Gimesia maris: one gene and its partner. The protein of the gene in region 1 interacts with the protein of each later gene in a pairwise test. Links are inferred from orthologs where the notes say so. Each region holds a gene or a part of one and is shown in the gene's direction. Other genes may lie near its edges. The genes, in order: ligA and leuS.

What was found.
Region 2: the proteins of ligA (region 1) and leuS interact in binary tests that used the Escherichia coli proteins (3 or more experiments, as listed by UniProt). The link is inferred for Gimesia maris from one-to-one orthologs.

What each region holds. Positions count from the first base shown.
Region 1 is NZ_CP042910.1:4,093,070-4,096,375, reverse strand. The notes cover bases 254-3,235. They hold ligA (NAD-dependent DNA ligase LigA), read left to right. Parts: upstream 254-727; coding sequence 728-2,743; downstream 2,744-3,235. Other genes in these bases: GmarT_RS15120 (archaeosine biosynthesis radical SAM protein RaSEA), read right to left, coding at 2,754-3,235; gmd (GDP-mannose 4,6-dehydratase), read left to right, coding at 254-687. In the rest of the region: more of gmd, read left to right, coding at 1-253; more of GmarT_RS15120, read right to left, coding at 3,236-3,306. UniProt on the Escherichia coli protein: DNA ligase that catalyzes the formation of phosphodiester linkages between 5'-phosphoryl and 3'-hydroxyl groups in double-stranded DNA using NAD as a coenzyme and as the energy source for the reaction.
Region 2 is NZ_CP042910.1:504,959-508,770, forward strand. The notes cover bases 256-3,743. They hold leuS (leucine--tRNA ligase), read left to right. Parts: upstream 256-618; coding sequence 619-3,543; downstream 3,544-3,743. Other genes in these bases: GmarT_RS01895 (sugar phosphate isomerase/epimerase family protein), read right to left, coding at 256-318; GmarT_RS01905 (ATP-binding protein), read right to left, coding at 3,604-3,743. In the rest of the region: more of GmarT_RS01895, read right to left, coding at 1-255; more of GmarT_RS01905, read right to left, coding at 3,744-3,812.

The sequences.
Region 1 (3,306 bases):
TTGCTGGATGCCATCCGCTATTTTGAACAGCAGAAGGGGAAGCAGGTTCGTTTCTACCAGGCCTCTTCTAGCGAGATGTTTGGTAAGGTCGTTGAATCTCCCCAGAGTGAAACTACCCCGTTTCATCCCCGCAGCCCTTACGCGTGTGCGAAAGTCTTTTCGTACTGGCAGACGATCAATTATCGTGAGTCCTATGGGATGTTTGCCTGTAACGGGATTCTGTTCAACCATGAATCCCCCCGTCGCGGCGAAGCATTTGTTACCAGAAAAATCACCCAGGCAGTAGCCCGGATTAAGCTGGGGCTGCAGGATAAACTGTTTCTGGGGAACATTGATGCGAAACGGGACTGGGGATTTGCCGGTGACTACGTCGAAGCGATGTGGCTGATTCTGCAGCAGGAAAAACCGGATGATTTTGTGATCGGTACCGGAGAGACGCATTCCGTGCGGGAATTTCTGGAAGCGGCATTCGGAGCAGTGGAACTGGACTGGAAGAAGTATGTGGAGATTGATCCACAATTTTACCGTCCTGCGGAAGTTGAACTGTTATGTGCCGATCCGACCAAAGCACGTGAAAAACTGAAATGGGAACCCAAGGTCTCATTTGAGGAACTGGCCAGAATGATGGTCGAAGCAGACCTGAAACGGACTCAGCAGGAAAAAATTCTGAACGAATCTGCTGGCTGAATCGATTCTTTCTTTTTCACTTCCCGCCCGGATCAGTACCATGTCAGTTCGAACCGAGATTGAAGAACTACGTAAGCAGCTCGAACATCATAATCGTCTGTATTACCTGGATGCGAAACCGGAAATCACCGATCGTGAATACGACCGGTTGATGAAACGGCTGGAGCAGCTCGAAACTGACCATCCGGAATATGACTCTCCCGAGAGCCCCACCAAAAAAGTCGGGGGTGCACCGATTGAGGGCTTTCAGACTGTCGCCCACCGATTACCGATGCTGTCCATCGATAATATTTTTGAGCTCGAAGGTCTGACTGAGTTTGAAGCCCGTATCTGTAAACTCCTGGGGCAAGATCAGGTTGAACTTACCGCCGAGTACAAAATCGATGGAGTTGCGGTTTCTCTGATTTATGAAGAGGGGCGGCTGATCCAGGGGCTGACGCGCGGAGATGGCCAACAGGGGGATGACATCACGCATAACGTGCGGACGATTATCGGTGTGCCTTTGCGGTTGGAGACAGAGAATCCCCCTGAACTGCTGGAGGTCAGGGGCGAAGCCTATATCAGCAATTCTGATTTTCAGGTTTTGAACGTGGAAATGCAGGAACAGGGAAAGGAACCGTTCGCGAATTCGCGGAATACGACCGCCGGTGGCCTGAAACTTCTGGACCCCAAACTGTGTGCCAAACGCAAGATTCGTTTTTTTGCCCATGGTATCGGGGCGATGGCGGGGGTGGACTACCAGACTCATATCGAATACCTGGCTGCCATACAGGAGATGGGAATCCCCGCGACACCAGGTGTGAAGGCGTTTCCTGATCTGAAAACGACGATGGAGCATGTGCAGACCATGATGGATGATCTGCACGCACTTGATTTTGAAGTCGACGGCATTGTCCTTAAGGTCAATCGTTTTGATCAGCGAGAGGAACTGGGAAATACTTCCAAAAGCCCCCGCTGGGTCGTTGCCTATAAATGGGAACGTTACGAAGCGGTTACCCGAGCCGAGTCGATTGTATTTCAAGTCGGGAAAACGGGGACGGTGACGCCAGTCGCCAACCTGGAACCAGTGCCGATTGCAGGAACCACGGTTTCCCGGGCCAGCCTGCATAATCGCGATGAAATGGAGCGGCTCGGAATTCAGATCGGGGACTGGGTGGTTGTCGAGAAGGCAGGGAAAATTATTCCGCACGTGGTCCGCGTAGAAGAGCATCGCCGCGATGGCAGTCAACAGGAACTGGAGTTTCCAACGCATTGTCCTGAATGCGATACCTTGCTGATACAGGATGAAGGCGGCGTGTATATCCGCTGTCCCAATCCCAACTGTCCCGCCATGCTGCGGGAAACACTGCGTTATTATGCCTCACGCCAGGCGATGGATATCGAAGGCATGGGCATCAAGATGATAGAACAGTTGCTGGGCCAGGGACTGTTGAAAGGCCTGGCGGACATCTATCGACTGCACAATTATTATGGTGACCTGGTCGCTCTGGAACGCCAGGGAGAAAAGTCGATCGAAAATCTGCTGGCGGGAATTGAAAATTCAAAAACACAACCACTCTGGCGTCTGCTGACGGGACTGAATATCAGGCATGTCGGTTCCAGTAATGCCCGGATCCTTGAGAAACAGTTCGGCACGATTGATGAGATTGCTCAACAGAGCGTGGAAGAACTGGCGGCCGTCGATGAAATCGGCCCCGTGATTGCCGAATCGGTTTATACTTTTTTTCATTCGGATTTCGGCACGAAGCTGATCGATGATTTGAAGTCGGCAGGATTGAATATGGGGAGTCCTGTCGAAAAGACGACGACAGAAGCTGCCGGGATTCTGGACGGTAAAACTCTGGTCGTGACAGGTACTTTGACACAATTCACTCGCGATGAAGCGAAAGAACTGATCCGCAAGCATGGCGGTAAAGCTTCCGGCAGTGTCTCTTCCAAAACCGACTACCTGGTTGCAGGTGAGAAAGCGGGCAGTAAACTCTCAAAAGCGGAAGAGTTGAACGTACCCGTCTTAACAGAAATCGAATTTCTGGAGTTGCTGGGCGAGTCTGGTTAAGCAGTGCATGTCAGGAGTCAGAGGCAATGGTCTGTGTGAGATTCATCTGTTCCAATCTCGCCAGTCGCTGCCGCAGATCAGGTTCGCTCCGGTAGAGGAGATCCAGGTCCCAGAGGTCCATGAAAACCCGCCCCTGGTTTAGCTGCAGGCAGGATTTCAGAGTGGTTTCGATCGAAGTGAAAGCTGGCAGACTGTACTGCCCGTTTTGCTGCAATTGTTCCAGCATGCCGTTTCCTGCGCGTGTCGGGATCAGGGAACAGCAGGAGACTCCCTGCGAAAAGGCATATTCAACCGAGCGAATTCCCCAGTCAATGCCCTCCTGTTCTTCCATGAAGGGCGGTTTCAAAAGAATGAAAACGCGGGTTTCAATCGCATGATTTAATAGAAATTCATTGGCGCGTGCGAAATCATCCAGTGTCATTCTTTTATTTAACGCCTTGAGAATGTCCGGATGAACGGTTTCCAGGCCCAGCGCAATTTCCAGTTGCCCGGTAAGTTGCTGTTGAAAGTCCAGACAGGACTGATTGCAGAGCAGGGGATGATTTTCCACAATCACCCGGTCA
Region 2 (3,812 bases), 3.6 Mb from region 1 along the record:
ATAGTAGCTGGTCAGTTCGCAGCCATCCAGTTTCTGTTCGCCACAGTAACGGACGAAGTCCTGAATGGTCATGGTGGCCGGGGTTTTTCTCTCACGGGTCTTCGGCCAGCTCTGTTGCATGTAACGGTGGAAAGAATAGGCGGCCAGACTCAGTTTGAGGTGCTCAGGCGTCTCTTTTTTCTGAACTCCTGCTGCAAAAGAGGTGTCTGAAATCAGAGAACCTGCTGTCAAGGCAGCAAACCCCCAGGCTGAAGATGACTTCAGGAAATCACGTCTGCTGGTTTCGCCGTTAAAGGGGGAATCGGAATGGACTGCCATTATGTTTACTCCAGAGTTGAGTACCGTTAAGTCAGGTAAATTTTCGAAAAGCGGTTCCAGGGGAAAGTTCTTGTGTATTTTGACAAATCACTGAGCGTAAAGAAACCCTCGGTATCAAAAACAGACAGAATTGCAAAGTTTCTGCGGATGGCTAAACTTACTCTATTACTGTAGATATCACTGACAGGATTACTGTCTGTTTGTTACGATGTCGGGTTGGGCTGTCCTGGCCCATTTCGACAGAAAAATCATTTTTAGCCGGGCCATCATGCCCTTGAACGATTAGGAAGACTGGACACAATGCCTCGTTACGACGCCAAGCGGATTGAAACCAAATGGCAGACCTATTGGGATCAGCACGAAACCTTCAAAGTCGGTGAATTTGTTGAAGGGAAAGACAAGCTGTACGTTCTCGATATGTTTCCTTATCCGTCCGGCGAAGGTTTGCATGTCGGTCATCCCGAAGGTTATACGGCAACTGACATCGTTTGTCGCCACGCCCGCATGCAGGGGAAACAGGTATTGCATCCGATGGGCTGGGACGCATTCGGCTTGCCTGCCGAGCAGCATGCGATCAAAACAGGAACCCCTCCCCGCATCACCACTCAGAAAAATATTGATACCTTCCGTCGTCAGTTGAAGATGTTAGGTTTCAGTTATGACTGGAGTCGTGAGTTTTCCACAACGGACCCGGATTACTTTCGCTGGACACAATGGATCTTCCTGCAGTTATTCGATTCCTGGTTTGATTCGGAATTCGAATGGACGGGACCTGATGGAAAACAGCGTGTTGGTCGCGCCCGCCCCATCAGCGAATTGCCGATTCCCGAAAAAGTGAAAACTGAAGGCGAAGAATCAATCCGTCATTATCAGAACCGACATCGTTTGGCATATCAGCACGAAGCGCCTGTCAACTGGTGTCCTGAACTGGGCACGGTATTAGCGAATGAAGAAATCATTGATGGGAAAAGCGAGCGGGGCGGTCACCCGGTAGAGCGGATTCCCTTGCGGCAGTGGATGCTGCGGATTACGAAGTACGGCGATCGGTTAATTGATGGACTTGAGGGGTTGGACTGGTCCGAGTCGATCAAGTCGTTACAAAAAAACTGGATCGGTCGCAGCGAAGGCGCAGAAGTTGATTTCTATGTGGGTTCAGGAGATTCAGACGCCGACCTGGAGCAGGGATTTGAATCCTGGAAGTCATCGCGCAGCGAAACCGGATTCCCGGAAGATCCAGAAGCGGATGTGTTACGCGTCTATACCACCCGTCCCGATACGTTGTTTGGTGCGACCTATATGGTACTCGCTCCTGAGCACGAATTCGTGGATCGCCTGACAACAACTGAGCAGAAGCAGGCCGTTGAAACATATCGCAAACAGGCCGCACTCAAGAGCGATCTGGACCGAACCGATCTGGCAAAAGAAAAAACAGGGGTGTTCACAGGCAGTTATGCGATCAACCCGGTCAATGGCGAGAAAATTCCGGTCTGGATTGCCGACTATGTGTTGATCAGTTATGGAACGGGTGCCATCATGGCGGTTCCTGCTCACGATTTACGTGACTGGGAATTTGCTGTTGAGTTTGGTTTACCGATCATTCCGGTCGTCGAGCCCCCTGCGAATTATGAGCCTTCGAAAGAGGAACAGGCTTTAGAGACGGAAATCGCCGGCGAAAAGCGAACTCCCTTCTCCGGAATGGGAACCGCCCTTCATTCGGGCGAATTTGATGGTATGCAGACTGCCGATTTCAAAAAAGAGATCACAGCTCGCCTGGTCGCGCAGGGCCTTGGTAAAGGTGCCGTCAATTATCGCCTCCGCGACTGGTTGTTCAGCCGTCAGCATTTCTGGGGGGAACCGTTTCCCATCTGGCATGAGTTGGATGACAATGGCAAGATTACGGGACTGATGAGGCCTGACCCGGAAGAGAGTTTGCCGGTGGAACTTCCCGAAATGAAAGAGTACAAGTCCGCAGGGACTCCCGAACCACCGTTGTCTTCTGCACCCGACGAATGGCTGTACAAAACAGATACGGACGGCAAGCGGTTGTTGCGCGAAGTCAACAGCATGCCTCAGTGGGCAGGTTCCTGCTGGTACTACTTGCGGTTTGCCGATCCTGAAAACAGTGAGCGATTTATCGATCCGGAAAATGAAAAGAACTGGTTGCCCGTCGATTTGTATATTGGCGGTGGCGAGCATGCGGTTCTGCATCTGCTTTACGCCCGTTTCTGGCATCAGGTCTTGTTTGACCGCGGGCATGTCACCTGTCCGGAGCCATTTCAGAAACTGGTGAATCAGGGCATGATTTTAGGCGATGTCGAACTGACCGGCTTTCAGCAGTTGGACGGCACCTGGATATCGGCGAAGGATGTGACAGAATCTGATGAATCAGAAACGAAATGGATCGAAAAATCATCCGGGACACCGGTCAACATTGTCAGCCTGGAATCGGATCAGGTGCAGAAACAGGGTGAGAATTTCGTACTCGTTGATCACCCGGAAATCTCTGTCAACAGCCGTGCTTACAAGATGTCGAAGTCACGCGGCAACGTCATCAATCCGGACGTCGTTGTAGAACAGTATGGCGCTGATGCACTGCGAATGTATGAGATGTTTATGGGGCCCCTGGAAGCGACCAAGCCCTGGAGCATGAGTGGCGTGGATGGCGTCAGTCGATTTCTGGGTCGTGTCTGGCGTTTGATCATCGATGAAAAACAGGAAGAGGTCACCTTAAGTCAGGCCGTCACCGATGATAAGCCCGATGAAGACCAGTTGCGTATTTTACACAAAACCATTAAAGCGGTTTCGGAAGATATCGAAAAGTTATCATTCAATACCGCCATCAGTCGAATGATGGAATTTACGAACGCGATGGGACCATTGAAAACCAGGTCCAAAGAGGTTTTGTCCGACTTCGTATTGCTGCTTTCACCGTTTGCGCCTCATATTGCAGAAGAACTCTGGAGCGTCCTGGGGCATACTGAATCTCTGGCATACCAGCCGTGGCCTGAATATGATGAGGCTTTGCTGCAGGAATCGGTCGTGGAAATTCCGGTACAGGTGAATGGGAAATTACGGTCGAAAGTATCAGTCGCAGCAGACGCCGACCAGGCCACTATGCAACAGACTGCTGAGCAGGATGAGACGATCGCCCAGCATCTCGAAGGAAAAACCATCGTGAAGGCGATCGTGATTCCCGGGCGTCTGATCAACTTTGTAGTCAAGTAACGAAGAGGGCAGGGGAACTGCAGTCTTGCTTTTACCCTGCCTTTATATTCTCGGGATGAATTATTCCTCTTCAAGTCGATAGAGAGGCTGACTGATTCCTGTTGCATCTACAGACCAGGGGAGCCAGGCGAACGAGACTTCATTCACCATGAGATCCGATTTCCGCGGGCGGACAGGGTAAGCTTCAATTTCCAGATCTTCCGGTCGAATTGGTTCTTCCAGTTCATCGATTTCCTGTTGAAACTTGTCTTCCAGATCAGTAAATTTTT